DNA from 4 places in the Streptomyces sp. NPDC052036 genome. Region 3 is predicted to be linked to each of the others. Evidence: riboswitches for the same ligand, from Rfam matches in the RefSeq annotation. Region 3 holds a riboswitch; each other region holds the start of a gene.

Region 1 (7,457 bases), on a different contig from region 3:
CGAGGGGAGCGACATCCCGCACGAAGACACCAGCGGCGGCCCGGCCGTGAACCCTCCCCCGAAGGACAGCGAACGGCCCGCCGACCGGCCGGACGCCTGGCCCGTCGATCGGCCCGAGGGCCGACGCGACGGTCAACCCCAGGATCGGCCCGACGGTCAACCCCACGATCGGTCCGAGCACGTCCGGCCCCCGGAGCCCGGCTCGGCGGAGAGCCGGCGGAGTTCGTGCGCGCGGGCGTTTCTGCGGGCCCTGCCCGCGCTGCTCATCGGCCTCGGTGTCTGCTGCGGCCGGCTGACCCCGTCCGTCTTCCCGGCCGTCCCTCTCTTCACCGCCGCCCCGCTCGTCGCCGCGCCCCTGCAATCGCTGCGCGGCACCGTCGTCACCGGCACCGCGGCCCTCGCCGCCGTCCTGGCCGTGCACCTCGGGCTCGGCGTGCCAGGGTCGTCCGGCGCGGCCACCGAGGCGGTCACCACCGCCGCGGCCGCCGTACCCGCCGTGCTGATCAATGTGCTCGTACGCCGCAACGACGCACGCCTCGCCTCCGCCCGCCGGATCGCCGAGGCCGCCCAGCGCGCCGTACTGCCCGAGCCCCCCGCGCGGATCGGGGGGCTCCGGATCGCCGCCCGGTACGAGGCGGCGCAGGCCGACGCCTATATCGGCGGCGACCTGTACGCCGTCCAGGACTCACCGCACGGTGTACGGCTCGTGGTCGGGGACGTGCGGGGCAAGGGGACGGGTGCCGTGGCCGCGGTCGCCGTCGTGATCGGCGCCTTTCGGGAGGCCGCCGAGCAGGAGGCCACGCTGGAGGCCGTCGCCCAGCGCCTGGAACGGGCGCTGTCGCGCGAGGGCATCCGCCGGGACGGTCCCGACACCGACGAGGAGTTCACCACCGCGGTCCTCGCGGAGATCCCGCACGGGGAGGAGGGCGTCGTGCGGATCGTCGACCGGGGGCACCCCGCCCCCCTGCTTCTGCTCCCGGACGGCACCCTGCGCGAACTGGAGGCCCGCGAGCCGGCGCTGCCGCTCGGCATGGGCGACCTCGCCCTGGGGCCCGACCGCGCGGAGAAGTGGGACTTCCCGCCCGGTTCGACGCTGCTCTTCTTCACAGACGGCGTCTCGGAGGCACGGGACGTGCGCGGCGAGTTCTACGATCCGGTCGGCCGCCTCGTCGGCCGGGTTCTGCCCACGCCCGGCGCCGTGCTGGCCGCCGTCACGGAGGACGTCGCCCGCCACACCGGCGGTCAGGCCACGGACGACATGGCGCTGCTCGCCGTGCGCCGGTCCGAGCACCCCTGAACCCCTCGCAGGGCCAGGCACCCCTGAACCCGTCGAAGGGCCAAACACCGCTGAACGTCCGACCCTTGTCACGGTGGGTGAGCAGGGGGCCTCTCTCGCATAACAACTGACGTACCGTCAGAACGGATGGGGTGGATGGGGTGCGGTCAACTCGCCCGTTTTCCACCGTTCCTGTCGTTAAAGTCCTGGCCAGAAGCGTTAATGATCTGTCCGAAGAGCTTGGAATCCAGGCCTGGCGTCTATTAACGTTCGATAACGCAGCGCGGTCGTCCCAGCCGTCATCAGAGGCGGCTCCGTGCCCGTGTGCCGAATCCCGCGAGGGAGCCGGGGAACCACCACCTTGGGGTGAATCGAGCGGATATCGCCGTGTCAAAACGGTTGGTATACGCGCGTAGGAGACCTTCCTGCTCCGAACCCGTCAGCTAACCCGGTAGGCGAAACGGAAGGAAAGGAGTGCGCCCACGTGGCGTCCAACCGGCCTGCCGAGAGCACCTCGTTCGCTCCCAGCGGCACGCAGACGATCGGCTTTGCGTCCCGCCCCGACGAGGGCCCCTGGGAGGAGTGGAATCCCACCGAGGATTCCGTCCGCCCCGTCCGCGGTCGGCACCGCGTCACCAAGCAGCGCGGCGGCGGACTCGCCCGCAGCTCCACCGTTCTGGGCGTTGGCGTGATGGCCGCGGTCGGCGCGGGCGGCATGGCCACCGCGCAGACCGGCAAGCCGCCGGTGCCCATATCCCTCCCCGATCTCTCCTCGGTCACCCACTCGGCCAAGGAGCTCATCGGAGAGGACACCAGCGCCCCCGAGGGCTCCGCCACCGCCCTGAGCGCCGCCGGAGTGAGCACCGCCGACTCCGCCGCGGGCACCGAGGACGCGGGCGAGGCGCTGCGCAGCCGGATCATGCAGCAGGCCGAGTCCCAGCAGGACCGGATCGCCGCGGCGGCCGCACAGGCCGCCGAGGACGCCGCCACGAAGAAGGCTGCCGCAGCGGCGGCCAAGGCCCAGGACACCGCCAAGAAGGCGGTGGCGGCGGAGGTCAAGAAGAAGGCCGAGGCCGCCCGACTGGCAGAACTGGCCAAGCAGTTCACGCTGCCGACCTCCTCGTACACCCTGACCTCGCGCTTCGGTGACGCCGGCGCCATGTGGTCCTCCGGCTACCACACCGGCCTCGACTTCGCCGCCCCCACGGGCACGCTCATCAAGGCCATCCACAGCGGCACCGTCACCCAGGCCGGCTGGGCGGGCTCGTACGGCTACCGCACGGTCCTCACCCTCGACGACGGCACCGAGCTGTGGTTCTGCCACCAGTCGTCGATCAGCGTCAGCGTCGGCCAGAAGGTCTCCACGGGCGACGTCATCGGCCGCGTGGGCGCGACCGGCAACGTCACCGGGCCGCATCTGCACCTGGAGGTCCACCCGGGCGGCGGCAGCGCGATCGACCCGATGGCGTGGCTGCAGAGCAAGGGCGTCAACCCCTGACATCCGCGTCCGCGCCCTTCTCCCCGGCGCGTGCCACTTCCTGAACCCCGGCGGTCCTGGCGACAACCCCCGATGTCAGGGCTGCCGGTCAGGCGTGTCCACGTCCTTCCGGCCGGAACCCGGCAGGCCGGAATTCACCCATGTGGAACAGCCTCCGACCGGAATAATGACTTCCGGATCGAGTGCTGAAGTAGCACATGACTTCCCTTCGCAAGCTCGGCTCCTCGGACCTCGAGGTCTTCCCCCTCTCCCTCGGCGGCAACGTCTTCGGCTGGACCGCCGACGAGGCGCAGTCCTTCGCCGTGCTCGACGCCTACGCGGCGGCCGGCGGCAACTTCGTCGACACGGCCGACGTCTACTCGGCGTGGGCACCCGGCAACAAGGGCGGCGAGTCCGAGACCGTCATCGGCAAGTGGGTCGCGGCGCGCGGCAACCGCTCCGACGTGATCATTGCGACCAAGGTCAGCCAGCACCCCGAGTACCAGGGGCTGGGGGCCGCCAACATCAAGGCCGCGGCGGACGCCTCCCTGCGCCGCCTGGGCACCGACTACATCGACCTCTACTACACGCACTTCGACCAGCCCGAGGTGCCGGTGGAGGAGATCATCGGCGCGCTCGACGAACTGGTGAAGGCGGGCAAGGTGCGCGCCATCGCCGCCTCCAACATCTCCGCCGAGCGCCTGCAGGCGTCCCTCGACTTCTCCGAGCGCGAGAACCTGGCCCGGTACGTGGCGCTGCAGCCGCACTACAACCTGGTCTCGCGGGACACCTACGAGGGCCCGCTGCAGGACGTCGCGGCCCGCGCGGGCCTGGCGGCCGTCCCGTACTACGCCCTCGCGTCCGGCTTCCTGACCGGCAAGTACCGGCCGGGCACGACCGTGGACTCGGCGCGCGCGCAGGGCGCGGGCAAGTACCTGGAGACCGAGCGCGGCCGGCATGTGCTCGCGGCCCTCGACGAGGTCGCGCAGGAGCGCGGCGCGCAGATCCCGACGGTGGCCCTCGCGTGGCTCGCGGCCCAGCCGACGGTCGCGGCCCCGATCGCCTCCGCCCGCACGGTGGAGCAGCTGCCCGCGCTGCTGGCGGTGGCGGACCTGACCCTGACGGAGAAGGACCTGGCCAGGCTGACCGAGGCGTCCGCGTAAACGCGGCATCCGACGAGGGCTGTCCCCGCATCCGGGACAGCCCTCGGCTCTACGGCCGATAGGGGTTGTGCGAGGGATACGCGGGATACGCGGGATACGGCGTCGTCGGCCCGTACCGCGGCGCCGGGTACCACGGGACGTGCCCGTACCCGTAGCCGTAGCCGTAGCCGGGCCAGACCGGCAAAGGCATCGGCGCCGTCGTGTGCGCCGCGTGCGCCAGCGCAGGCCGTGCCACCGCACGCCGCGCCCACAGCGCGGAGAGCAGCTCACCCTCCCGCTCGCCGAAGTCGGCTCCCGCCCGGCCGCGGCGCCCCCGGTGCCGCAGGAACGCCAGTGACGTCGCATACGCCTCGTACTCCGCGACCGAGCGTGCCGCCGCCTTCCCGAAGTGCTGCCGCGCGTACTGCCGGGCCAGCCGGCGCGCCCGCATGGAGCCGAGCACGAAGGGTTCCGCCGGCCCCAGCCACCCGGTGGCCGCGTACGCAGGAAGCTCCTCCCGCACCGTTCTCAGCTCCCGCTGCCGTGTCCAGATCACCAGCCAGGTCAGCAGGGCGAACGCGGGCGCCATGAAGGACGCGTACACCGCGAAGAACCCGTACTCGCCGAACGACGAGGATCCGTTCCACATCGAGTGCATGCCCATGGCGAGCAGCAGCCCGCCCAGCGGCATCAGGACACGGCGTGCCCGCCGGTGCTCCGCCGACATCGCCGCGACACCGAATCCGATGCCGGTGAGCACGGTGAACAGCGGATGCGCGAAGGGCGCCATCACCACCCGGACGAAGAAGGTCGCGGCGGTCACGGAGGCGAGGCCCCGCCCGCCGCTGAGCTGGTCCGTGCCGAAGGCCGTGCCCAGATAGAGGATGTTCTCGGTGAAGGCGAAGCCGGTCGCGGTGACCCCGGCTATCACCACCCCGTCCACGATCCCGGTGAAGTCCCGTCTGCGGAAGAGGAAGACCAGCAGTACGGCCGCCGCCTTCGCGGACTCCTCGACGATCGGCGCTATCAGGGTCGCGCCGAGCGTGTCGGCGCTGTGCGGGTCGGCGGTCGCGGTGGCTATCCACCGGGTCGCGAAACTGTTGGCGACGATCGCGATGAGCGCGGCCGCACATGCTCCCCAGGCGAAGGCGAAGATCATGTTCCGCCAGGGCCCGGGTTCCACCCGGTCCAGCCAGCGGAACGCGGCGACCAACAGCGGCACGGGCAGCACCGCGAGTCCCAGTCCGACCAGGAACCCCTCGGTGCCCGTCTGCTGCCGCACCAGGGCGAGGATGACGAGGCCGGAGAGCGCCAGGAGCGTGGCCGGCGCACCGTAGCGCACCCACCGACGCTGCCACCAGTGCGGATGCCGGCCCTCGCCCGCGTTGCCGTCGGGACGCATCGGATACGGGGGACAGGTGGCCACGGAATCGACCCTAACGAGACAGGGGCGCCGCCCGCGACGGTGCCCGGCGGGCCCGCGGGGCGCTCAGTCGCCGGCGGAGGGCTGGTCCCGGTGCTGTACGCGCCGGAACAGCAGGTCGTTCACGACATGCCCCTTGTCCAGCCCCTGACCCTCGAAACGGGTCAGCGGACGGAATGCGGGACGTGGCGCGTAACCGCCCTCGGGCTGGGTGTTCTCGAGGCCGGGGTGCGCGGTGAGCACCTCGAGCATCTGCTCGGCGTACGGCTCCCAGTCCGTCGCGCAGTGCACCAGCGCGCCCGGCTTGAGGCGGGCGGCGGCGAGCGAGAGGAACTCCGGCTGGATCAGGCGCCGCTTCTGGTGACGCTTCTTGGGCCAAGGGTCGGGGAAATAGACACGCAGGCCGTCGAGCGCGTCGGGCGCGAGCATCTCGCGGAGCAGGATGATCGCGTCGCCGTTCGCGACCCGGAGGTTGGTCAGGTGGTTCCGCTCGGCGAGAGCCAGCAGATTGCCCTGGCCGGGGGTGTGCACGTCGACGGCGAGAATGTTGGTGCCCGGGTCGTCGGCGGCCATCCGCGCGGTGGCCTCGCCCATGCCGAAGCCGATCTCCAGCACCACGGGCCGCGGGTTCCCGAACAGCTCGGTCAGATCCACGGTCCGCTGCCCGTCGATGTCCAGGCCCCACACGGGCCACAGCCGCTGCAGGGCGTCCGCCTGCCCGGCCGTCACCCGGCTGCGCCGCGGCTGGAAGCTCCGGATCCGCCGCTCGAAGTGGGACCCCGCGGGATCGGCCTTCGGCCCGCCGGGGAACCGTGGCTCCCCCTTGGCCCTGCTGCGGTCCGGGGAGGCTCCGGGGATGCGCTGGAGCCGGCCACCGGCGGTGGCCTCGGGGTCTTCGGGGGCGAAATTCAGAGAGTCAGACACAGTGGCATCAATTTTAAGGGGAGCGCGGTGACAGCTTGCCGGGCCCGGTGAAAGGGAGCCTGCCCGGTCCGTCGAGGGGGGCGGGCGGTGGCGGCGTGCCCAGGGATCGCGGGTGGCGGGTGGTGGCTCACTCCCGGTCCAGCACCGTCAGGGCCCGGCGTGCGACCTCCCGCCCGATCGGCAGCGAGGCGGTGGCTGCGGGCGACGGCGCGTTCAGCACATGCACCGCCCGTGCCCCCTCCCGGACCAGGAAGTCGTCCACCAGCGTCCCGTCCCGCAGCACGGCCTGTGCACGGACCCCCGCCGGGGCCCTGACGAGGTCGTCCGCGCGGACCGCCGGCAGCAGTCTGCGCACCGCCTGCGTGAACGCCCCCTTCGACACCGACCGCCGCAGCTCGCCCGCCCCGTACCGCCAGTGCCGCCGGGCTATCCGCCACGACCCCGGCCAGGCCACCGTCGCGCCGAACTCCCGCGGTCGTACGACCCCCCAGCCGTATCCCTCGCGGGCCAGCGCCGGGACCGCGTTCGGTCCGATGTGGACCTCTCCGTCGATGCCCCGGGTCAGATGCACCCCGAGGAAGGGGAACGCCGGGTCCGGCACCGGGTACACCAGCCCCCGCACCAGCTCGGGCCGGGCCAGCGTGTAGTACTCACCCCGGAACGGCACGATCCGCATGCCCGGCTCGTCCCCGGTCAGCCGGGCCACCTCGTCACAGTGCAGTCCGGCGCAGTTGACCAGCACGCGTGCGCGAAGGACCGTCCCGTCGGCCGTGCGCACGGCGACGCCCAGTGCCGGGCGCCGGTCGATCCGTACGACCTGGGCGCCGTACCGGATCTCCGCCCCGGACGCCTCGCCCAGCTGCCGGGCGACCGCCACGAAGTCGCAGATCCCGGTCGTGCCCACGTGGATGGCCGCGACTCCGCGCACCTCCGGCTCGTACTCCGTGATCTGGGCCGGGCCCAGCTCTCTCACCGGTATGCCGTTCTCCCGGCCGCGCTGGACGAGCGCGTGCAGGCGGGGCAGTTCCTCGCGCTCCGTGGCGACGATCAGCTTGCCCGTGACGGAGTGCGCGATGCCGTACTCCGCGCAGAACTTGACCATCTCGGCGGCGCCCTCGACCGCGTACCGCGCCTTCAGGGAGCCGGGGCGGTAGTAGATCCCGCTGTGGATGACCCCGCTGTTGCGCCCCGTCTGGTGGCGGGCCGGGCCCGTCT
Region 2 (7,457 bases), on a different contig from region 3:
CGATGTCCGATCGGCCTGCTTGAAGTCTGCGGCCGCCATACGCTTCTGGCGTCACCGCAACGTCACAGGCCTGTCCCAGGATCCGACCCGCCCCTTGCGGACTACGGTCTCGGCGGGCGGGCGGGCAGGCGGGCGCAGTCGGCGCCCTCAGGCAGTGACGTCCTTCGTCGTGAACCGCGCCCACGCCGCCGAGCCGAAGACCGCCACGTACAGGGCCTGGAGACCGAGGTTGCGGGTCAGGTCGTCCCAGTACACCGGGTCGCGCATGAGGTCCGCGAAGGACATCCAGTAGTGCGGGAAGAGGTACGGCTGCAGTGCGTGCAGCTGGGGGATCTGGTCGAGGATCTGCACGGTGATCACCAGGCCGACCGTGGTCGCCATGGCCGCGATCCCGCTGTCGGTGAGGGTGGAGACGAACAGTCCCAGGGCCGCGAGCCCGGTCAGGGACGCGGCGACGGTCAGCGCGATGAGCAGGGCGCGGCCCAGGCCGTCGGCGAAGTCGATGCGGGTGCCCGAGATCGTCGTCAGGTCGCCCAGCGGGAAGAGCAGGGCGCCCATGGCGAGCGCCGAGAGCGCGACGACGAGGGTGGCGAGCAGGCAGAAGACCATCGTGGTCGCGTACTTGACGAGGAGGAGGCGGGTGCGGCCCGCGGGGGCGACCAGGAGGTAGCGCAGTGTGCCGGAGTTGGCCTCGCCCGCGATCGCGTCGCCCGCGACGACACCGACCGCCATCGGCAGAAAGAACGGGAGCGTCACGGCGAGCGCGGTGAACACCAGGAACAGGCCGTTGTTGGTGATCTGCGCGATGAACGCGGGGCCGCCGTCGCCGCCCCGTCCGCCGGCACCGGAACCGTCACCGGTCTCCACCTTCACGGCGATCCCGACCAGGATCGGTACGGCCGCCAGCACGGCCAGCAGCGCGAGCGTACGCCAGCGCCGCAAGGTGGTCACCAGTTCGCTGCGCAGCAGTCCGAGGGACCACAACGGGTTGCGTCCCCGCGCGACCAGGATCCGGTCCGGCCCCGCCCACTCAGCCCGCGACATCGAATCCCTCTCCCGTCAGCGCCACGAACGCGTCCTCCAGGGAGGCGCGTTCGATGCCGAAGCCGCGGACACGGACTCCGGCGGTGACCAGCGCGGTGTTCACGTCTGCCGGTTCGCCCTCCGGGGGATCCGCCGTGACCCGGCCCTCCCCCACGACCACGTCGGCGACGCCCTGTTCCTTCAGGACGCGGGCCGCCTCCGTCACATCAGGTGTGGTCACGACGAGACGTCCGCGTGCCCCGGCCGCCAGGTCCGCCACCGCGCCCTGCGCGATCAGCCGGCCCTGCGCCATCACGGCGGCGTGCGTGCAGACCTGTTCGATCTCGTCGAGCAGATGGGAGGAGAGGAAGACGGTCGTGCCCTCGGACGCCAGTTCCCTGACGAGTGAGCGGATCTCCCGCATGCCCTGGGGGTCGAGGCCGTTGGTCGGCTCGTCCAGGACGAGGAGGCGGCGGGGCTGGAGCAGGGCGGCCGCGAGGCCCAGGCGCTGCTTCATCCCCAGGGAGTACGCCTTCGCCTTCTTGCCGGCCGCCGCCGAAAGACCCACCCGCTCCAGCGCGGCCTCGACCCGTGCGCGCCGGGTGCGCGGGTCGGCGGTGGGGTCGGCGGAGTCGTAGCGCAGCAGGTTGTCGCGTCCTGAGAGGAAGCCGTAGAGCGCCGGGCCCTCGATGAGTGCGCCGACGTGCGGGAGCACGGCGCGCGAGGCGCGGGGCATGGGCCGCCCCAGCACGCGCGCCGTGCCCGACGTGGGCTCGATCAGGCCCATCAGCATGCGGATGGTGGTGGTCTTGCCCGAGCCGTTCGGCCCGAGGAAGCCGAAGACGCTGCCCGCCGGGACGGTCAGATCGAGCCCGTCGACGGCGAGCTGCCCGCCGTGGTAGCGCTTGGTGAGGGCACGGGTGGCGATGACCGGGGTCTCCTCGGCACCCGGGGCCTCCTGGTGGCCCGGGCCACTCATCGTCGCCCCGGAACCGTGCGACTCCCCTTCCCTGGCGGGCAGTTCCTCCATGGACTCTCCTGCTTCCCCTGCTCCCCTGCTCCAGCCATCCGTGTCGCGCGGGGGACTACTTCCCCGCGTTGGCCGCCTTCACCAGCGCGTCCTTGGTGACCGCGCCCGCGTACACCTTGCCGTCGTCCGTGATCAGGGCGTTGACCAGACGAGTCGAGAAGACCGTGCCCGAGCCGAACTTGCCGTTGACGTGGTCGCCCAGCGAACCCAGGAAGCCGGCGAACGCACCGTCCTTGGACGCGCCGCCCTTGGACGAGGTGTCCGAGGGCATGCCGCCCTTGCTGCCGCTGTCGAGGACGACGATCGAGTTCCAGCCCTCGCCGATGGTCTTCGGCTCGGTGCCGGGCACTGCCTTCTCGGAACCGCGCGCCGCCTTCCAGTCGCCGTGCGCCGACTTCTCGGTGCCGTGGGACGGCGCCTTGCCCTCGCCCTTCAGGTCGTCGCCCTGGGTGACCTTGGTGCCCTTGGGCGGCGTGAAGGTGAACGTCGACGCGGCCGGCCTGGTGAACGACACCTCGGTGAAGCCCGCGTCGACGACGGCCGCGCCGCCCGACGCCGGGGTCAGGGTGAACTTCAGCGGCAGCCCGGTCTTGGCGTCGACCGCGATGCTGATGGCGCCGACCGTCGTACCCGACTGCTTGGGCCTGATGAGCAGCTTGTACGCGTCCCGGCCCGCGACCTGCGCCGTGCCGTCGACCGTGACCGACGTCGTCTTGTCGGCGGCCTTGAGGGCCTCCTCGGCCAGGTCCTTCGGCGTGGCCGACATGTCCTCGGGCGCAGCCTTCGTGCCCTTGTGGTCGCCCGCGCCGGTCGTGTGGTACGCCTCGTCGGACCCGCTGTCGTAGGCCCACACCTGGTCGCCGTTGCGGATGACGCTGTACTCGGCGGCCTTCTCCATGAGGGAGATCTTCTGCTTGTCCTCGCCGTCGGCGGCCACGCGCACGGTGTGCGTGCCGGAGGCCAGCTCCAGCAGCTTGGCGCTCGGGTCCGCGGCCGAGCCGCTCTTGCCGCCCGTCCCCTGCGAGAGCGCGCCCGAGGCGAGGCTGTTCTCCAGGCCGCCCAGGTTGGGCAGGCCCAGGTCCGTGCTGATCTTCACCGTGCCGGACATCTGCTGGACGTCCGACTTGGCGATCTTCTCGATGAGCTGCTGGGCGCTGATCTTCGGCAGGTCGGGGTCGCCGGATCCGGCGAACGCCGGAACGAGCCCGATGGTCGCGGCCGCCACTCCCACCACCGCGACCGGGACGACGTACCGTGCGGCGGTGCGCCGCCCGTCGCGTACGTCCTCGGCCTCGCCGGCGGGCGTGCTGCCGTCGGATTCGTACGGTGCCATGTGTGCCTTACCTCCGTCGTCGGCGGCGGCCTACCGTCCGTGCCCTGGTCCACCCCTGTGCCGCCATTGTCACCCGAACTCCTTCGAGGTGGTGTCCCCCATCTGACCAAATCGGCCCGGCAGAAGCGTCAGCCCGCGGGCTCAACTCCGCGTAATCCTGCGGTATGACATCGCGGGGGGGCACCTGCCCCGACCCGTAGGGGTTCTACGGGGAGGGCGCCGCCCGGGCGGTTCGGGATACGGGTACGGAGCCGGTCTCGGCCTGGACCCGATCCACCCCTGAGGCCCAGGTCATACGGCTTCCGAGACGGACGGACATACGGGTCCCCCTGCGAGCCCCTGCGAGGGTGACGCGCGAGCGGCGTCAGCCCACCCGGTGCACCACCGCGTCGCACAGCTCCACCAGAGCCGCCTTCGCACCGCACTCCGGCAGCGGGGCCAGACCCGAGCGGGCGTCCTTCACATAGCGGACCATGTCGCGGCGCGCCTGCTCCAGGGCCGGGTGAGCGCGCAGCCGGGCGAGGGCCTCGGCGTGCCGGGCGTCGTCCGTGAGGTCGGAGTCCAGCAGCTCGCACAGGGCGATGTCCTCGGCCAGCCCCATGCGCTCCGCGCGCTCGCGCAGACGCAGCACCGGGAGGGTGGGGACGCCCTCGCGCAGGTCCGTGCCGGGCGTCTTCCCGGACTCGTGCGAGTCCGACGCGATGTCCAGGACGTCGTCGGCGAGCTGGAACGCCACACCCAGCCGCTCGCCGTACTGCGTGAGCACGTCCACGACCGTCTCGTCGGCACCCGACATCATCGCCCCGAAGCGGCACGCCACCGCCACCAGCGAGCCGGTCTTGCCGCCGAGGACGTCAAGATAGTGCTCCACGGGGTCACGGCCGTCCCGCGGACCCGCCGTCTCCAGGATCTGACCGGTGACCAGGCGCTCGAACGCCTCCGCCTGGACCCGGACCGCCTCGGGACCGAGATCGGCCAGAATGTGCGACGCCCTCGCGAACAGGAAGTCACCCGTGAGGACCGCAACCGAGTTGCCCCAGCGGGTGTTCGCGCTGTCCACCCCGCGCCGCACCGCGGCCTCGTCCATCACATCGTCGTGGTAGAGGGTGGCGAGGTGGGTCAGCTCCACGACCACGGCCGAGGGCACGATCCCTGGCGCGTACGGGTCACCGAACTGCGCCGCGAGCATCACGAGCAGCGGCCGGAACCGCTTCCCGCCCGCACGCACCAAGTGCTGTGCGGCGTCCGTGATGAAGGGCACCTCACTCTTGGTGGCCTCGAGCAACCCTTCCTCGACAGCCGCCAATCCGGCCTGGACATCGGCTTCCAGAGCCTGGTCCCGCACGCTCAGCCCGAACGGCCCGACGACGGTCACGTGGGGTCTCCTGTCTGCTGACGTCTGCTGACGGTCACACGGTCGGTCTCAAGGACGGTCACTTGGTCGATGACGCCGTACGTCGACGTCGCTCATCGAGTTTGTCGATCTGTCGCCGCCATCACTCAAGTCAGCGTATCCGGTCACGTTTCGATCACCACGAGCGCCCACTGTTCCAGGCCGGGCGGTATCGGATCGCGAACGGTATGTTCTTGACCATCTGATACGAACAGACATTCGCTGACATAACCGAAAAGCACGTTTTACTACCTGAATCACCCCATTTACCCCTCAGGCCCACAGGCGCCAGGCACCCCTTCAACTCCCCCGCACGCCACCACCCCGCTCCCCGGGCGCCTCTTTTCGGCCATCGAATGCCCCCCTGCGACTCCCTCACGCCCCTGCGCCTCCGTCACGCCCGGCCGCCCTCGCACGCCGCGCCCGCCGACCGGAGACCCACCCCGCCCGACCGGCACACCCGAAGAACTCCCCTTACGGGCAACGGAGTCCGGGCCGCACCAACGGCCCCACCCGCCAGACAGGTCCGAGTCGGACCACAGAGAGGGCAGTCATTTTGTCCGAATTAAGAGCTTATATGGTGAAGTGATGGTGACAACCACGGAAGCGGAAGTGAAATAGCTCACGTGCTCGACATGCGGGTCGCCGCAGGCGCGCCATCAACTCCGGCTTTGCTAATGGCAACTTGAGCCCAGCTTAACAATCTGGATCACTGACATTATTCCCCCACTTCAAGGTCAATTCGGACGGACTGTGACGTGCAGGCTTGTTCCCGACATGTGCTGTCGCATACCTTCCCCTCGATCCGAGCGGAACGCCGAATCCTGCCACCGCTCAGGAGCCCATCGACCCATGACGGCAGGAGCGGGGGACCCAGGTAAGCCGCCGATCCGGACACCACACCGGAACGGCTAGGGGTGTAGCCGTGGCCTCGGCATCGAGGACACAGCCGGGCACCTCCCCGCCCGAACCCGACAGCTCACCTCGCAGGCGCAGGAGAGGAACGCGACATGTCCGCTTTCGCACTGCCCGCACGCCGTCGGGATCGTGGCTCCAAGGCCACCCGTCTCACCCGTGCCCTCGCAATCGCGGGGACGGGTGCCGCCCTTCTCGCCCTGCCGGTCATGGGAGCGACCAGCGCTTCCGCCGCGCCCGGCAAGCCGGGGAACGTCACCTCCGCCACCGTCGTGAAGACCAGAGGCACCACCCTCGACAGCTGGATCCGTCAGTCGCTGGACGTCATGGCCCAGCACGGTATCCCCGGCACGTACAACGGCATCTACCGCAACGTGATGCGCGAGTCGTCCGGCAACCCGAGGGCCATCAACCTCTGGGACTCCAACGCCCGTAAGGGAATCCCCTCCAAGGGCCTGCTCCAGGTCATCGACCCGACCTTCGCCGCGTACCACGTACCCGGCACGTCGTTCGATCCCTACGACCCGGTGGCGAACATCACGGCCGCGTGCAACTACGCCGCCCACCGGTACGGCTCGATCGACAACGTCAACAGCGCGTACTAGGAGGCCTGTCGGTCGCCTACCGGTGGGAGCCTGACGCCCGACCGGTAGGCCCGGCAGCCGATCAGCGGGCCTGGTGACAGCCGGCGGACCGCCGGTCGGCGCTGTCGGCCGGCGGCCGATGGCCGGCGAAGAGTCGTTCGAGGACGACGGCGATGCCGTCGTCCTCGTTCGACGTGGTGATCTCGTCCGCCACGGCCTTGAGTTCGGGGTGAGCATTGGCCATCGCCACCCCGTGCGCGGCCCAGTCGAACATCGGGATGTCATTGGGCATGTCGCCGAAGGCGATGGTCTCCGACGGACCCAGCCCCAGATGGCCGGCGGCCAGTGCGAGCCCCGTCGCCTTGGTGACGCCGCACGGCTGGAGCTCCACGGTGCCGGGCCCGGACATGGTGACCGTCGCCAGGGAGCCCACCGCCGCGCGGGCCGCCGTCGCCAACTCGTCGTCCGACAGCGCGTGATGGCGCAGCAGTACCTTGCTGATCGGCTCGCACCACAGGTCGTCGCGCCGCTCGACCCGTACCGCGGGCAGGGTGGGGTGCGGCATCCGGTAGCCGGGTTCGATGAGCGTGAGCCCGTCCACCCCGTCCTGGTCCACGGCCGCGTACACCTGCCCCACCTCGGCCTCGATCTTGCCGAGTGCGGTCTCGGCCAACTCCCGGTCCAGCGTGACGGAGAACAGCAGCCGGTTCGTGCCGGCGTCGTACACCTGCGCGCCCTGCCCGCACACCGCGAGCCCCGTGCTGCCGAGGTCGTCGAGCAGCGGCCGCACCCTGGGCGCCGGACGCCCCGTCACGACGAGGTGCTGTGCGCCTGCCGCCGACGCTCGCGCCAGCGCGGCCCTCGACCGGTCGGAGAGCGTGTCGTCGTGACGCAACAGCGTTCCGTCCAGGTCAGTGGCGATGAGTGAATATGCGAGGGGTGCGGCCATGATCAGAGAATACGGATGGAACGCCCCGGCGACTCGGCGCGAACCGGACGACGTCCGGTATCCCGTGTCCACCGAACTCCCGTAACACGGAACCCGAGTTGCCCAGCGCCGTCCAAAACACGAGGGCGCCCCGCCCCAGCACACCCCGGCCCGGCGCAGGACCCGTACTGGCCCCGTCCTTCGGCCCCGTGCCACACCACGGGCCCACCCGGCGCGCGGCAGCGCCTCGC
Region 3 (7,457 bases):
AGAAGCTGACCGCGCTCGCCTACCCCGAGGGCCACCCGTACCACCACACGCCCATCGGTTCGATGGCGGACCTGGACGCGGCCACCCTGGAGGACGCGCGCGCCTTCTTCCGCACGTACTACGCGCCCAACAACGCCGTCCTCTCCATCGTCGGGGACATCGACCCGCAGCAGACCCTCGCCTGGGTCGAGAAGTACTTCGGGTCCATCCCGGCCCACGACGGCAAGCCCGCGCCGCGCGACGGCTCGCTGCCCGACATCATCGGCGAGCAGCTGCGCGAGGTCGTCGAGGACGAGGTCCCGGCGCGCGCCCTCATGGCCGCCTACCGGCTGCCGCAGGACGGCACGCGTGCGTGCGACGCGGCGGACCTGGCCCTCACCATCTTCGGCGGCGGCGAGTCCTCCCGGCTCTACAACCGGCTCGTACGGCGTGACCGCACGGCCGTCGCCGCCGGCTTCGGTCTCCTCCGGCTGGCCGGAGCGCCCTCCCTGGGCTGGCTGGACGTGAAGACCTCCGGCGACATCGAGGTGCCCGTCATCGAGTCCGCCATCGACGAGGAGCTGGCCCGGTTCGCCGAGCAGGGCCCCACGGCCGAGGAAATGGAGCGCGCCCAGGCCCAGTTGGAGCGCGAATGGCTGGACCGGCTCGGCACGGTCGCGGGCCGCGCGGACGAACTGTGCCGGTACGCGGTGCTGTTCGGCGACCCCCAGCTCGCCCTGACCGCCGTGCAGCGGGTGCTCGACGTCACCGCCGAGGAGGTGCAGGAGATCGCCAAGGCCCGCCTGCGCCCCGACAACCGCGCGGTGCTCGTGTACGAGCCGGTCACTGCCGACACCCCGGAAGCCGCCGAGACCACCGCTGCCGAAGGCACCAGCAACGACGAGGAGTCGGCGAAGTGACCGAGCTCGCGACCATGGACTTCCACCCGCAGCCCCAGCCCGGCACGGCCCGGCCCTGGGCGTTCCCCGCACCCGAGCGCGGCGCCCTGGACAACGGCCTGACCGTGCTGCGCTGCCACCGCCCCGGCCAGCAGGTCGTCGCCGTCGAGGTGCTCCTCGACGCACCCCTGGACGCCGAGCCGGCCGGCCTCGACGGCGTCGCCACGATCATGGCGCGCGCCTTCTCGGAGGGCACCGACAAGCACTCCGCCGAGGAGTTCGCCGCCGAGCTGGAGCGCTGCGGCGCCACCCTCGACTCGCACGCCGACCACCCCGGGGTGCGGCTGTCCCTCGAAGTGCCCGTCTCCCGCCTCCCGAAGGCGCTCGGGCTGCTCGCCGACGCCCTGAGGGCACCGGCGTTCGACGAGAGCGAGATCGAGCGCCTGGTGCACAACCGCCTCGACGAGATCCCGCACGAGATGGCGAACCCGGCCCGCCGCGCCGCCAAGGAGCTCTCCAAGGAGCTGTTCCCGGCGTCCTCGCGGATGTCGCGCCCGCGTCAGGGCACCGAGGAGACGGTCGAGACCATCGACGCGGCCGCCGTCCGCGGGTTCTACGAGCGGCATGTGCGGCCCTCCACGGCCACCGCCGTCGTGGTCGGCGACCTCACTGGCGTCGACCTCGACGCGCTCCTCGGCGACACCCTCGGGGCCTGGACGGGGGAGGCCGCCAAGCCGCGCCCCGTGCCCCCGGTGACCGCCGACGACACCGGCCGCGTGATCATCGTGGACCGCCCCGGGGCCGTCCAGACGCAGTTGCTCATCGGCCGCGTCGGCGCGGACCGCCACGACCGGGTGTGGCCCGCACAGGTGCTCGGCACGTACTGCCTCGGCGGCACCCTGACCTCGCGCCTGGACCGCGTCCTGCGGGAGGAGAAGGGCTACACCTACGGTGTGCGGTCGTTCGGCCAGGTCCTGCGCTCCGCGCCCGACGGCACCGGCGCCGCGATGCTGGCCATCAGCGGCTCCGTCGACACGCCGAACACCGGCCCGGCGCTCGACGACCTCTGGAAGGTACTGCGCACGCTCGCCGCCGAGGGGCTGACGGACGCCGAGCGCGATGTCGCCGTGCAGAACCTGGTGGGTGTGGCGCCGCTCAAGTTCGAGACCGCGGCCGCCGTCGCGAGCTCGCTCGCCGACCAGGTCGAGCAGCACCTGCCGGACGACTACCAGTCGACGCTCTATCAGAGGCTCGCCGACACCGGCACGGTCGAGGCCACGGCCGCCGTCGTGAACGCCTTCCCGGTGGACCGTCTGGTGACCGTCCTGGTCGGTGACGCCGCGCAGATCGAGGAGCCCGTCAAGGCGCTCGGCATCGGCGAAGTGCACGTCGTACGGGCCGAGTAGACGCTCCTGGCAGGCGTCCGGAACGGCGACGTTCCGCAGGGGCCCTGGTGACGTCCCCCGTCATCAGGGCCCTTCTCCTTGGGTTTTGTCCGTATTGCCATAGAGGCTGCCCCTCTGCCCTGTGGGATGCGCTACAAACCCCACGCTCGGTTTGCCGGGGGACAGAGGGCCCTTCTAGCGTCTGTCGGGCTGTTCGTCAGGCAGTGCGCCGCACCCGCGGCACCGGACAGTCATCGCCGAGTCCCCGTACGGCGCGAGCCAGGGGAGCCGGGGACCCACCTTCTCTCGTCGCCTTCGCGGCCGGAGGGGCCCGCTCTCGTCGCCTTCGCGGCCGGAAGGGCCCACGCAGTCCCTGGGGTGAATCGGGCGCCAGCCCGTAGGAGACCTTCCTGCTCCGAACCCGTCAGCTAACCCGGTAGGCGAGAGGGAAGGAAAGGACCAGCCACTTCATGGCGTTCACCTGCGCCACCGGGAAGCACCGCCGTCCGAGCCGTATGCAGCGTACGGCCACGAACGCGATGGGCGTCGCGGCGCTCACCACCACCGGGGCCATCGGCACCCTGGCCGCCCCGGCTTTCGCCGCCGGGCACCCCGTCGAGGAGACGGGACTCATGCGGGCCGTCACCCTCGGCGACTCGGTCGCGGCGAAGATCGACGCTCAGGCCGCCGCACAGAAGCAGGCCGCCGACCAGAAGAAGGCCGCCGAGGCCGCGCGCCGGGAGGCGGCGGAGAAGGCGCGCAAAGAGCACGAGGCCAAGGAGCGCGCCGCCCGCGAGGCCGAGCGTGAGCGGCTGAACGCGTTCGTGGCGCCGATCTACCACTCGTACGTCTCCACCGGCTACAAGACCGGCGGCTCCCTGTGGTCCTCCGGCGCCCACACCGGTATCGACTTCCACGCCGCCACGGGCACGCCTGTCCACGCGGTCGGCTCGGGCACGGTCGTGGAGATCGGCTGGGGCGGCGCGTACGGCAACCAGATCGTCATCAAGATGAACGACGGCACCTACACGCAGTACGGCCATCTGTCGTCCATCGGTGTCTCCGTGGGCCAGCACGTCACCCCCGGCGGCCAGATCGGCCTTTCCGGGGCCACGGGCAACACGACCGGGCCGCACCTCCACTTCGAGGCGCGCACCACCCCGGAGTACGGCTCGGACATGGACCCGGTCGCCTACCTCAGGTCGCACGGTGTGAACGTCTGACCGCCGGCCGCCGCACGGCGCCCGTGAAGGTGACGGCCCCGGCCCCTCAGCCGGGGCCTTCGTCGTTTCGAACTCCTGTCTGTCCAAAAAATATCCATGGATTCCGGCCTGCCGTCGGAAATTCCGGCGCGCTGCAATAGAGTCGGCTGGACACACGTCGACCGGGGACGTTTCACGGGGATTAAGGCGGTGGTCGGGCATGCGTATTCCGGCGCACTCGGTATGCACGGCGATCCGTGACGACATCGTCGCGGGTCTCTACGAGCGCGGCAGCCGGCTGACCGAGGAACTCCTCGCCCGCCGCTACGGCGTCTCCCGCGTCCCCGTCCGCGAGGCCCTGCGCACCCTGGAGGCAGAGGGCTTCGTCGTCACCCGCAGACACGCGGGCGCATGTGTCGCGGAACCCACCGAGCAGGAGGCCGCCGACCTTCTGGAGATGCGGATGCTGCTGGAGCCGCTGGGGGCCGCGCGCGCCGCACAGCGTCGCACCGAGGCCCATCTCAAGGTGCTGCGCGGCCTGGTCAGACTGGGTCAGGAGCGCGTCAGGAGAGGCCCCAGCGAGGATCTGCGCTCGCTGGGCGGCTGGTTCCACGAGACCCTGGCACAGTCCTGCGGGAGCCCCGTGCTCGCCTCGACGCTCGGTCAGCTACGGCACAAGATCGCCTGGATGTACACGGTCGAGGCGCCGGTCAGCCCCGTGGAGTCCTGGGCCGAGCACGGCGGCATCGTGGACGCCGTCGCGCGCGGCGACAGTGAGCGGGCGCGCGCCATCACGGCACTGCACACCGAGCGCGCGACCGCCGCGCACCGGCTGCGTCTGCCCGGCGCGGGCGACCGCGCGGACCGAGTGAGGACTTCGCAACATGCCGTAAACGTGTCGGGAGCCCGGCATTAACACAGGCGCCGTATACAAAGAGGGATATTCCGCGAAGCCCATTTCGGCTGCCCTCGTTCTCGCGTGCCCCGATAAATCCGGCGTACGTGATTTCCGGGTGCGGTGCGGAATTCTCGCGACCGCGCCGAATTTCTCGCGCGCGCCGGGTGGAGATGCCGCCCTCGGGGCCGCGAAGCCCGCCGGGTCCGCTGCCGGGAGACGGCGAAAGCCGCGTCCCTCAGGGGTGACGCGGCTTTCGTGACCGGGGTGTCCGAAGGGTCAGACGGTCTCCGGGAGCTCCTCGAGACCCTCGGCGACCAGCTTGGCCAGACGGTCCAGCGCGGCGTCCGCGCCGTCCGCGTCGGAGGCCAGGACGACCTCCTCGCCGCCCTGGGCGCCCAGCCCGAGGACCGCCAGCATGGACGCGGCGTTGACGGGGTTGCCGTCGGCCTTGGCGATGGTCACGGGGACGCCGGACGCCGTTGCCGCCCGGACGAAGATGGAGGCGGGACGGGCGTGGAGGCCCTCGGCCCAGCCGACGTTGACGCGGCGCTCAGCCATGTGTTGCTGCCCTTCGGTTTCAGGGTTGTCTAGACCAGTTTTCCATATGGTGAAGGGTTCCCGGACCGGACGGAAGCCCCCTCCCCGGAGGGTCCGCATGCTGGACGGTCCGCGCACGGTTCCCCCAGCCTGCCTCGCGTCGTCGCCGGACGCGAGCCGTACTCTGGGGCCCATGCAGACCGCGTCGGACCGGCATGAGTACCCCGCCCACTGGGAGGCCGACGTGGTGCTCCGCGACGGCGGCACCGCACGCATCAGGCCCATCACCGTTGATGACGCCGACCGCCTCGTCAGCTTCTACGAGCAGGTCTCCGCCGAGTCGAAGTACTACCGCTTCTTCGCGCCGTACCCACGTCTGTCCGCCAGGGACGTCCACCGCTTCACGCACCACGACTTTGTGGACAGGGTGGGACTCGCGGCCACGATCGGCGGCGAGTTCATCGCCACCGTACGCTACGACCGGATCGGCGCCGACGGCATGCCCGCCTCCGCGCCCTCCGACGAGGCCGAGGTCGCTTTCCTCGTGCAGGACGCGCACCAGGGACGCGGGGTCGCGTCGGCCCTCCTCGAACACATCGCGGCGGTCGCGAGGGAGCGCGGCATCCGCCGGTTCGCCGCCGAGGTGCTGCCCGCCAACTCCAAGATGATCAAGGTGTTCACGGACGCCGGGTACCAGCAGCAGCGCAGCTTCGAGGACGGCGTCGTACGCCTGGAACTGGACCTGGAGCCCACCGACCGGTCGCTGGCCGTGCAGCGGGCGCGGGAGCAGCGGGCCGAGGCACGGTCGGTGCAGCGACTGCTGGCCCCCGGCTCGGTCGCCGTGATCGGCGCGGGCCGCACACCCGGGGGAGTGGGCCGCAGCGTTCTCGACAACCTCAGAGACGGCGGGTACACCGGCCGCCTGTACGCGGTGAACAAGGCCTTCGAGGAGGACCGCAAGGAACTCGACGGGGTCCCCGCCCACCGCTCCGTCCGCGAGATCCCCGAGCCGGTGGACCTCGCGGTCGTCGCCGTCCCCGCGGAGCACGCCCCCGAGGCCGTCGCCGAGTGCGGCGAGCACGGGGTGCAGGGCCTGGTGGTGATCTCCGCGGGATACGCCGAGAGCGGGCCGGACGGACGCGAACGCCAGCGGGATCTGCTGCGCCTCGCGCGGTCGTACGGGATGCGGATCATCGGGCCCAACGCCTTCGGGATCATCAACACCTCACCCGACGTCCGGCTCAACGCCTCCCTCGCGCCCGAGATGCCGCGCACCGGGCGCATAGGGCTGTTCGCCCAGTCCGGCGCCATCGGCATCGCGCTGCTCTCACGGCTGCACCGGCGCGGCGGAGGCGTCACCGGGGTCACCGGTGTGTCGACCTTCGTCTCCTCCGGGAACCGGGCGGACGTCTCGGGCAACGACGTCCTCCAGTACTGGTACGAGGACCCGGAAACCGATGTCGCCCTGATGTATCTGGAGACCATCGGCAGCCCGCGCAAGTTCAACCGGCTCGCACGGCGCACGGCCGCCGCCAAGCCCCTGGTCGTGGTGCAGGGCGCGCGACACGGAGGCGCCCCCCAGGGCCACGCCGTACGCGCCACGCGGCTGCCGCACGCCACGGTCTCCGCGCTGCTGCGGCAGGCCGGGGTGATCCGGGTGGACACGATCACGGAACTGGTGGACGCGGGGCTGCTGCTGGCCCGCCAGCCGCTGCCCGCCGGGCCCCGGGTGGCGATCCTCGGCAACTCCGAGTCGCTCGGCCTGCTGACCTACGACGCCTGCCTGACGGAAGGGCTGCGCCCGTTGCCGCCGCTCGACCTGACGACGGCGGCATCGGCCGAGGACTTCCACCGGGCGCTGACCGCGGCGCTCGCCGACGACGCCTGCGACGCCGTCGTCGTGACGGCCATCCCGGCGGTGGGGGAGGCCTCGGCAGGGGACGCGGCGCTCGCGCAGGCCCTCCGCTCGGCCGCCGCGGCGGCCCCCGCGAAGCCGGTGCTCGTGGTCCACGTCGAGCTGGGCGGGCTCGCCGAGGCCCTGTCCGCCGCGGCCAGCACCTCGCCCCAGGGCCGGCGCACCGACCTCACGCGCCCGGCGGGACCGCCGCCCGCCACGGTTCAGGCCCCGTCGGACGCCCGTCTGATCCCCGCCTACCCCGCCGCCGAACGCGCCGTCCGGGCACTGGCGGAAGCGGTCAGATACGCCCAGTGGCGACGCGACACCGCCGAGCCCGGCAAGGTGCCCGAGTACGACGACATCGACGAGAAGGGCGCCGCCGCGCTCATCGGAAGGCTGCTCGCGCGGGGCCAGGGCCTCACGCTCGGCACCGACGAGACCTGCGACCTGCTGGCCCGGTACGGCATCCACGCCCGCAGGGCCCTGCCCGCGCCCACCCCCGACGCCGCCGCCCGGGCCGCCCTGGCGATCGGCTACCCGGTCGCCCTCAAGGCCACCGCGCCGCATCTGCGGCACCGCGCCGACCTGGGCGGGGTCCGCCTCGACCTGGCCGACGAGGAGCAACTGCGGCGCGCGTACGCCGAATTGAGCGACCTGTTC
Region 4 (7,457 bases), on a different contig from region 3:
GCGTGTCGACTTCGCTCTCAGCGTTCTTCGCCGTCGACAGAGCGTACGTCCTGTACATTTTTTACAGGATCGATGCCGAGGAGGCCCGTGCCATGAACCGTCCGTCCGCACGTCATGTCCTGCCCGAGTTCACCGAGCGCACCGGCTATGGGCAGCGAACCCTCGATCCCTACGCGAAGCTGCTGGACGAGCGGATCGTGTTCCTGGGGACGCCGATCGACGACATCGCGGCGAACGACGTGATGGCGCAGTTCATGCATCTCGAGTACCAGGACCCGGACCGCGACATCTCGCTGTACATCAACTCCCCCGGCGGCTCGTTCAGCGCGATGACCGCCGTCTACGACACGATGCAGTACGTCGGCTGCGACGTGGAGACGATCTGCCTCGGCCAGGCGGCGTCCGCCGCCGCGGTGCTGCTGGCCGCGGGAACGCCCGGCAAGCGGTTCGCGCTGCCCGGCGCTCGGGTGCTGATCCACCAGCCGTCCCTGCCCGAACCCGTTCAGGGGCAGGCCAGTGATCTGGTGATCCAGGCCGAGGAGTTGATGCGCGTACGCAGGCGGCTGGAGGAGATGCTCGTACGCCATACGGGGCAGAGCCCGCAGCGGATCGCCGCCGACATCGAGCGGGACACGATCCTCGACGCACCGGCCGCGGTGGAGTACGGACTCCTCGACCGCATCATCCCGAGCCGCAAGGCGTCACGCGCCGCGACCGACGCGAGGTGAGCCGCCCATGCTGCCGCCCGAACTGCCGCCGCTGCCCGCACTGACCCGGGCGGAGGCCGAACTGATCGACCGTTATCTCGACGTCGTCGACCTGCTCGGACGCATCAACCCCGGGCACTCCGGGGACACCTACCGGGGACTGCGCGCCGCCCAGGCCCTGGCGAGCAAGGCCGCTGCTCTGCGTGACGCCTTGACGCTCATGCACCAGCGCGGGGAGCACGAACTGCACGGCCCCACACTGGCCCGGGCCCTGCGCGTCCTCGACGGCGAGCGCCGCACCTCCCGTGTCGCGGTACCACCGGGGCTGGAGTGACCAAGGCGTGCGGGGGCCGGCGGGGCCGGACTGACGGACGGTGATCTGCGGTGCGCCCGTGCGGAGTTGGCCACGGTCCGGTCGGCCCCCGTACCCGGCTCGCGCCGTCGGCCCTGCCCCTGGACCCGCGACACAAACGGACCGAATGGCGTACCCCCGGCCGGCGTAGCGACTGCTCCGTCCGGGAGCCGGGAGAATGTGGGCCAAGTGCAGGGCAGCCAGGGCGTCATGCGTTGCTCCGCCGCAGGTCCAGGCCTCGTCGGTCCCCTCAACGGCCCGCGCTCACAAGGGTGTCCAGCCGAACGGGTGAGTGGTGAGTAATGCCACAAACCCCCGGTTCCGTTGTGATTTTCCGACATCCCTGGGTGAAGATCCCTTCCTGACGACAAGCCCCCGCCACCGCGGCGGGGCGGTCCGGGCGGACGCCGAATCCTGCCGCCGCCCGGATGACCGGTCGACAGGAGTGGATCGGCAGGAGTGGAGGACCCAGCAAGGCGGGCCGCCGGAGAGATCCGGGGGTCCTTGGGGTGAAGCCGCGCAAGCGGCCGGGCTACTTCGCCAGCCCGAATCCGACAGGTCATCCTTCACAGGCGGCTGACGAAGGGTTGCGCATGACTGCGCTCAATCGTGTCCCGTCGCTGCTGACCCGGGCCGGCACCGCCTCGGCCCTCACTCTCGCCGCCGTCGGCGGCAGCATCGCGGTCCCGGGCGTCGCAAGCGACGCTGCGGCAGCGACACCGGCGACCAAGGCGCTCCAGGTCGCGGCGTCCAAGAAGGGCGCCCCCTACAAGTGGGGGGCCACCGGACCACGCCGCTTCGACTGCTCGGGGCTCACGCTCTACGCCTACAAGAAGGCCGGCAAGGCCCTGCCCCGCACGGCAGCGGGTCAGTACAACAAGACGCACCATGTCTCCGCCTCCCACCGCAAGGCCGGTGACCTGGTGTTCTTCCACTCCGGCCGAAGCGTCTACCACGTGGGCATCTATGCCGGGAAGGGAAAGATCTGGCACTCCCCGAAGACCGGTTCCGTCGTACGGCTGGAGAAGATCTGGACCAAGAGCGTCTGGTACGGCCGGGTCAGCTGACCCGGCGGGCGGGGTGACGGCACGGGCGCCGTCACCCCGCGGTCGGGGCGCCCGTACGGCCGCCCCGGTGGCGTGAAGAGGGTCGCAGCGGTTACTCGTTGACCATGGCCGACCGACCACCCCCCGAGGCACGGCACGAGACACCGCTGGAGCGCGCTGACCGCAACTTCGCCGAACTGCTGCAGGAACTCCGCGTCACCCAGACCGGGGTGCAGATTCTCTTCGCGTTCCTGCTGACCCTCGCGTTCACCCAGCGCTTCCCGACCCTCGACACCGCCCAGCGCATCACGTACGTCACGACCCTGCTGCTGGCGATGCTGGCCGCGGCCCTGTTCACGGCACCGGCGGCACTGCACCGGATGCTCTTCCAGAAGAACGTCAAGCCCGTCATCGTGCGGATCTCCTCCCGGCTCGCCGCCGCCGGGATGGTGGTGCTGGCCTTCGCCTTCACCGGCTCGGTGCTGCTGGTGGTGGACGTGTCGCTGGGCCGCACGGCGGGCATCGCGGCCGGCGCGGGAACGCTCCTGGTGTGCACGGCCCTGTGGCGCGTCCTGCCGATGTTGGTACGGCACGCGGTCATCAGGCCAGGAGCGGCTCCAGGAGAAGCACCAGACCGAGCGCCGTCAGAGCGCCCCCGGTGACCGCTTCCAGGGTCCGTGCGGTCCGCGGCCGGCGCAGACGGCGGCCGAGCCGGTCCACGAGCAGCGCGACCGTGGGGAACCACACCAGCGAGACCGCGAGCACGATGAGTGCGAGCACCAGGGTCCTCGGCATCGCGGGGCTGCCCGCGGGCACGAACTGCGGCAGCAGGCTGAGGAAGGTCAGGGACGCCTTCGGGTTGAGCGCGTTGGTCACGAAGCCCTGCCGCAGCGGCCGCCCCCGGGGCACGTCCCCCGCCGCCCGGTGCTCGTCATGGCCGGGGACCGGCCCCGCGGGTGCCGCGACGGGAGCGGAGGCCTCGCGGCGGCGCAGTCCCCAGAGGGTCCGGGCGCCCAGATAGAGCACATAGCCGCCGCCGAGCAGTTGCAACGTGCGGAACAGTCCGGGCACGGCCACCAGCACCGTGGCGACCCCGGCGACCGCCAGCGTCGTGTGGATGAGCAGCCCGCCCGCGATGCCCAGGGCGCAGACGACGCCGGCGCGCCGGGAGATCAGAGCGTTGCGTACGACGACCGTGAAGTCCGCGCCCGGCATCGCGACCATGCCCGCGGCCACACCGGTGAAGGCGATGAGCTGTGTGTCCATGCGGACCACCCTGCCGCCCTCGAGCCTTCAGCAGGTATGTCGAATATCCTGGGTGAGCCTTAAGCATCTCTTTAGGGCTTGAGCCTTGAGCATCTCTTTCAGGGCTGCCTCGACCGGCAGGGGGATGTGTGTACGACGCGACACGGCTCGCGGCGCTGGTGGCGGTCGCCGAGGCCGGTTCGATCACCCGGGCCGCCGAGCGTCTCGGCTACACGCCGCCCGCGCTCTCCCAGCAGCTGGCCAAGCTGGAACGGGAGGCGGGCACCGCGCTGCTCGTACGCCATCCGCGGGGCACACGGCTGACCGGGGCCGGCGAACTGCTGGTGGTACGGGCGCGGCGGGTGCTGGACGAGTTGGAGCGCGCCCGGCACGAGCTCGCCCGGCTCACCGGCCTCAGGGGCGGCACACTGCGGCTCGGGACCTTTCCCACTGCGGGCATCCATCTGCTGCCGCCGGCGCTCAGCGCGTTCCGCCGGGCCTATCCGGACGTGGAACTGGCGGTCGCGGACTACGACCCGCCGGCCGGGGTGCACGCGGTGGCGGCGGGCGACATCGATCTGGCGCTGACGCACACCTACGAGCCCGCCGAGCCCGTACCGCTGCCGTCGTCCGTGTCCCTGGAACCCGTACTGACGGAGGAGCTGGTCCTGGTCACGAGCCCCGGCCACGTGCTGAGCGCGGAGACGTCGCGGCTGCCGCCCGCCGAGCTGGCCGGGCAGCCGCTGATCAGCATGGCGCCGCAGCATCCGGCACGGCGGGGCGTGGAAGCCGCCCTCGCCGCCGCCGGGGCCACCCCGGCGGTCCTGGTCGAGACGCCGGGATACGCCGTGGTGTGCGCACTCGTCAGTGCCGGTCTCGGGGTGGCGGTGGTGCCGGAGATGGTGGCCAGGACCACGGCGACCCCGCTCGGGGTACGGCCCCTGGAGCCGGGCACCCTGCGTCGCACGATCTCGGTCGCGCACCGCACCGACGAACCGGCACCCGCGGCCGACGCCTTCCGCGCTCTGCTGCGCGGTGCCTTCGGCCGAGCGACGCGGCACAGCTGAGAGGCCGCCGGCCGTGCACCGGGCGGGACCCGTCCGGCGTCCACGGCACGGCGCCGGGCGGCCGGGCCACCCGGCGACAGGGTCGGACACCCGCTCCCGCCGCGGTCAGGGATCCGGCTGGGCCGCCGCCGAGACCGACCGCACGGGAATGGTCCACGGCAGTTCGATCGCGACCGTCTTGCCGCCCTCCCGGGTGGGCCGCACGGTGAGCGTCCCGCCGTGCTCGGCGGTCAGGCAACGGACGATCACCATGCCGCGACCGTTGTCCTGCTGGACGGAGGCGGGCAGTCGCTTGGGGAAGCGCGGGTGGCTGTCCGTGACGCCGATGCGCAGTAATTCCTCCCGCGCGAGCGCGATGTCGACCGTGAACGTCGGTGACTGCCCGAAGGTGTGCTGCACCGCATTGGTCGCCAGTTCGGACACGATCAAGCGGAGGGAGTCGGCGACTTCGGCATCGTTCGGCAGACCCCATTCCGTGAGAATGTCCGAGACATATGTTCGGGCGGCGGAGACCGAGGCGGGATCGCTCGGCAGAGTGACGGATGCTTCCTGATGGTCTGCCATGGCGACGTCGTCCCTTTCCACGGGACCGGAGTCCGACACGGAGCGGTCTGTTCGAGAACGGTCCCGGACTTGGTGCTGCGCGCCAGACTGCCATCACCAGGGCCCTCCCGAGTGTCATCCCCCGAGATATGCATATATCTGTCGCCCGAAGCGGTGAACTCTCCGACGACCGACCGTATTCGGGAGGCCCTCGGGGTGATGCTTTACCGTCGCCTACCGTCGCTGTGAAAACCGCGCCCCGGGCGGAGGGAGTCGGCCATGCAGTACGGACCAGCGGTGCGCCGCCGCAAACTCGGCGCCGAATTGCGGGGCCTGCGCGCCCGGGCGGGTCTCACGAGCGGTCAGGCGGCCGCCTGTGTCGGCTGGCACCAGTCGAAGGTGAGCCGGATCGAGACGGGATCCAGCGGGGTCAAGCCGCGGGACGTAGGACTGCTGCTGGACGCGTACGGCATCGAGGATCCCGAACTGCGGGAACTGCTGCTGGTGCTGGCGGGCTCGGAGGACGGCGACGGCCGGCAGAACTGGTGGCACGCGTACCGCGGGGTGCTGCCTCCGGCCTATCGCGACTTCATCAGTCTGGAGTCACAGGCGAGCGGGATGCGCACGCTGGAGACCTCGGTGGTGCCGGGGCTGCTGCAGACGCCGGACTACGCCCGGGCCGTCACCCGGGCCGCCGTGGGCACCCTGGAGGACACCCAGCTGGACGCCCTGGTGGAGGTGCGGCTGGCCCGTCAGGAGGTACTGCGCGCGGATCCGCCGCTGCGGCTGAGCGCCGTCTTGGACGAGGCCGTGCTGCGCCGGGGGGTCGGTGGGCCCAGGACCATGACGCGGCAGCTGCGGCGGCTGCTGGACGCGGCCCGGTTGCCCCATGTGCGACTACAGGTGCTGCCGTTCGCCGCCGGGGCGCATATCGGAATCACCGGGCCTTTCGTTATCTTCTCCTTTCCGAGCAGATCCGATCTGGATGTAGTCGTTCTCGACCACTTGACGAGTAGCCTCTACCTCGAACGGAAAGAAGACCTCCAGGCCTACTGCGAGGCCTTCGACACCCTTCGGATCCACGCCCTTTCGCCCGAGGACACGTTGGATTACATCGCCGCGTTGGCGGGCGATGCGTAAGGAGGCACCATGTCAGCACCGCCTCGGCACATCCCCCTCAGTACCTCACTCCACGGCGCAAGGTGGCGACGCAGCAGCCGCAGCACGGGAATGAACAACTGCGTCGAGACCGCCCGACCGGGCACCGGCCCCTGGCAGGGACTGGTGGCCGTGCGCGACTCCAAGAACGTGACCGGCCCGGCCCTGCTCTTCACCCCCGACGCCTGGAAGGAGTTCCTGACGGGGCTGAGCTGATCCTCTCCGCTCGACTCGGGCTCTTTTGAGCCATTTTCGAGTCGATTCCCCCCTCGCGTCCGAACGTTTTCCCCCACGTCCGACGGAGTACTCCGCTCACGGCTCCGTACCGCTCATCCGCGTACGACGAGCGACGCACGGCCGTCCCGCCGACTCACGGTCGCGTCTCGCCGATCACGCGCACGGCGTGCTCGATCTGCCCGTCGGTGAGATCCGCACGGGCCGTCAGCCGAAGCCGTGAGATGCCGTCGGGCACCGACGGCGGACGGAAGCAGCCGACGGCGACCCCCGCCGCCCGGCAGTCCGCCGCCCAGCGCACCGCCAGTTCGGGAGAAGGGGCCCGCACGGAGATGACGGCGGCGTCCGGGCGCACCGCCTCATGGCCCTCGGCCGTGAGGCGGGCGTGCAGGGTCGCCGCCACCGTGCGGGCCCGCTCGGCACGCTCCGGCTCGCGGCGCAGCAGACGCAGCGCCGCCAGCGCCGCACCCGCCGCCGCCGGGGCGAGCCCGGTGTCGAAGATGAACGTCCGCGCCGCGTTGACCAGATGGTCGATCACCGGCGCCGGGCCGAGGACCGCACCGCCCTGGCTGCCGAGCGACTTCGACAGCGTCACCGTGGCCACCACGTCCGGCGCGCCCGCGAGACCGGCCGCATACGGAGCGCCCCGGCCGCCGGCCCCGAGCAGGCCGAGCCCGTGGGCATCGTCGACGATCAGCCCGGCGTCGAACTCCCGTGCCGCCTGCGCCAGTCCGTCCAGCGGTGCCGCGTCGCCGTCCACCGAGAACACCGTGTCGGAGACCACCACGGCGGGCCCGCGATGAGTGCCGAGCGCCTTGCGGACCGCCTGGGGGTCGGCGTGCGCGACGACCTCGGTCGTGCCGCGGGCGAGCCGGCAGCCGTCGATGAGCGAGGCATGGTTTCCCGCGTCGGAGACGACGAGGGAGCCGTGCGGCGCGAGCGCGCTGACCGCGGCGAGATTGGCCGCGTAGCCGGAGGAGAAGACGAGCGCCGCCTCGAAGCCGCAGAAGTCGGCGAGCTCGCGCTCCAGTTCGCCGTGGAGTTCCGTCGTTCCGGTGACGAGCCGGGAGCCGGTCGAGCCGCCGCCCCACCGCCGGGCCGCCTC

The links. A riboswitch is a leader RNA that binds a small molecule or an ion and turns the genes downstream of it on or off. The one in region 3 is predicted to bind cyclic di-AMP.
Region 1: it holds a riboswitch for cyclic di-AMP, as region 3 does, so the genes downstream of both, AB0L95_RS39280 (M23 family metallopeptidase) here and AB0L95_RS03355 (M23 family metallopeptidase) in region 3, are expected to answer to the same signal.
Region 2: it holds a riboswitch for cyclic di-AMP, as region 3 does, so the genes downstream of both, AB0L95_RS15610 (transglycosylase SLT domain-containing protein) here and AB0L95_RS03355 (M23 family metallopeptidase) in region 3, are expected to answer to the same signal.
Region 4: it holds a riboswitch for cyclic di-AMP, as region 3 does, so the genes downstream of both, AB0L95_RS18040 (C40 family peptidase) here and AB0L95_RS03355 (M23 family metallopeptidase) in region 3, are expected to answer to the same signal.

Annotation. Positions count from the first base shown of each region.
Region 1 covers NZ_JBFAWW010000058.1:11,641-19,097, reverse strand. Annotated here, with positions in the region: gene AB0L95_RS39285 (PP2C family protein-serine/threonine phosphatase) at 1-1,297, shown strand, start outside; cyclic di-AMP (ydaO/yuaA leader) riboswitch at 1,592-1,749, shown strand; gene AB0L95_RS39280 (M23 family metallopeptidase) at 1,761-2,774, shown strand; gene AB0L95_RS39275 (aldo/keto reductase) at 2,972-3,916, shown strand; gene AB0L95_RS39270 (PrsW family intramembrane metalloprotease) at 3,966-5,321, opposite strand; gene trmB (tRNA (guanosine(46)-N7)-methyltransferase TrmB) at 5,385-6,176, opposite strand; gene lhgO (L-2-hydroxyglutarate oxidase) at 6,370-7,457, opposite strand, start outside.
Region 2 covers NZ_JBFAWW010000009.1:83,145-90,601, forward strand. Annotated here, with positions in the region: gene AB0L95_RS15590 (ABC transporter permease) at 148-1,044, opposite strand; gene AB0L95_RS15595 (ABC transporter ATP-binding protein) at 1,031-2,002, opposite strand; gene AB0L95_RS15600 (sigma-E factor regulatory protein RseB domain-containing protein) at 2,109-3,386, opposite strand; gene AB0L95_RS15605 (polyprenyl synthetase family protein) at 3,751-4,761, opposite strand; cyclic di-AMP (ydaO/yuaA leader) riboswitch at 5,585-5,785, shown strand; gene AB0L95_RS15610 (transglycosylase SLT domain-containing protein) at 5,790-6,299, shown strand; gene AB0L95_RS15615 (HAD family hydrolase) at 6,361-7,227, opposite strand.
Region 3 covers NZ_JBFAWW010000001.1:706,701-714,157, reverse strand. Annotated here, with positions in the region: gene AB0L95_RS03365 (pitrilysin family protein) at 1-899, shown strand, start outside; gene AB0L95_RS03360 (pitrilysin family protein) at 896-2,284, shown strand; cyclic di-AMP (ydaO/yuaA leader) riboswitch at 2,509-2,721, shown strand; gene AB0L95_RS03355 (M23 family metallopeptidase) at 2,734-3,486, shown strand; gene AB0L95_RS03350 (GntR family transcriptional regulator) at 3,686-4,381, shown strand; gene AB0L95_RS03345 (HPr family phosphocarrier protein) at 4,640-4,921, opposite strand; gene AB0L95_RS03340 (GNAT family N-acetyltransferase) at 5,094-7,457, shown strand, end outside.
Region 4 covers NZ_JBFAWW010000011.1:163,004-170,460, forward strand. Annotated here, with positions in the region: gene AB0L95_RS18030 (ATP-dependent Clp protease proteolytic subunit) at 93-728, shown strand; gene AB0L95_RS18035 (hypothetical protein) at 736-1,041, shown strand; cyclic di-AMP (ydaO/yuaA leader) riboswitch at 1,455-1,649, shown strand; gene AB0L95_RS18040 (C40 family peptidase) at 1,653-2,126, shown strand; gene AB0L95_RS18045 (DUF6328 family protein) at 2,231-2,767, shown strand; gene AB0L95_RS18050 (LysE family translocator) at 2,706-3,371, opposite strand; gene AB0L95_RS18055 (LysR family transcriptional regulator) at 3,500-4,417, shown strand; gene AB0L95_RS18060 (ATP-binding protein) at 4,523-4,981, opposite strand; gene AB0L95_RS18065 (helix-turn-helix transcriptional regulator) at 5,240-6,100, shown strand; gene AB0L95_RS18070 (DUF397 domain-containing protein) at 6,110-6,334, shown strand; gene AB0L95_RS18075 (8-amino-7-oxononanoate synthase) at 6,489-7,457, opposite strand, start outside.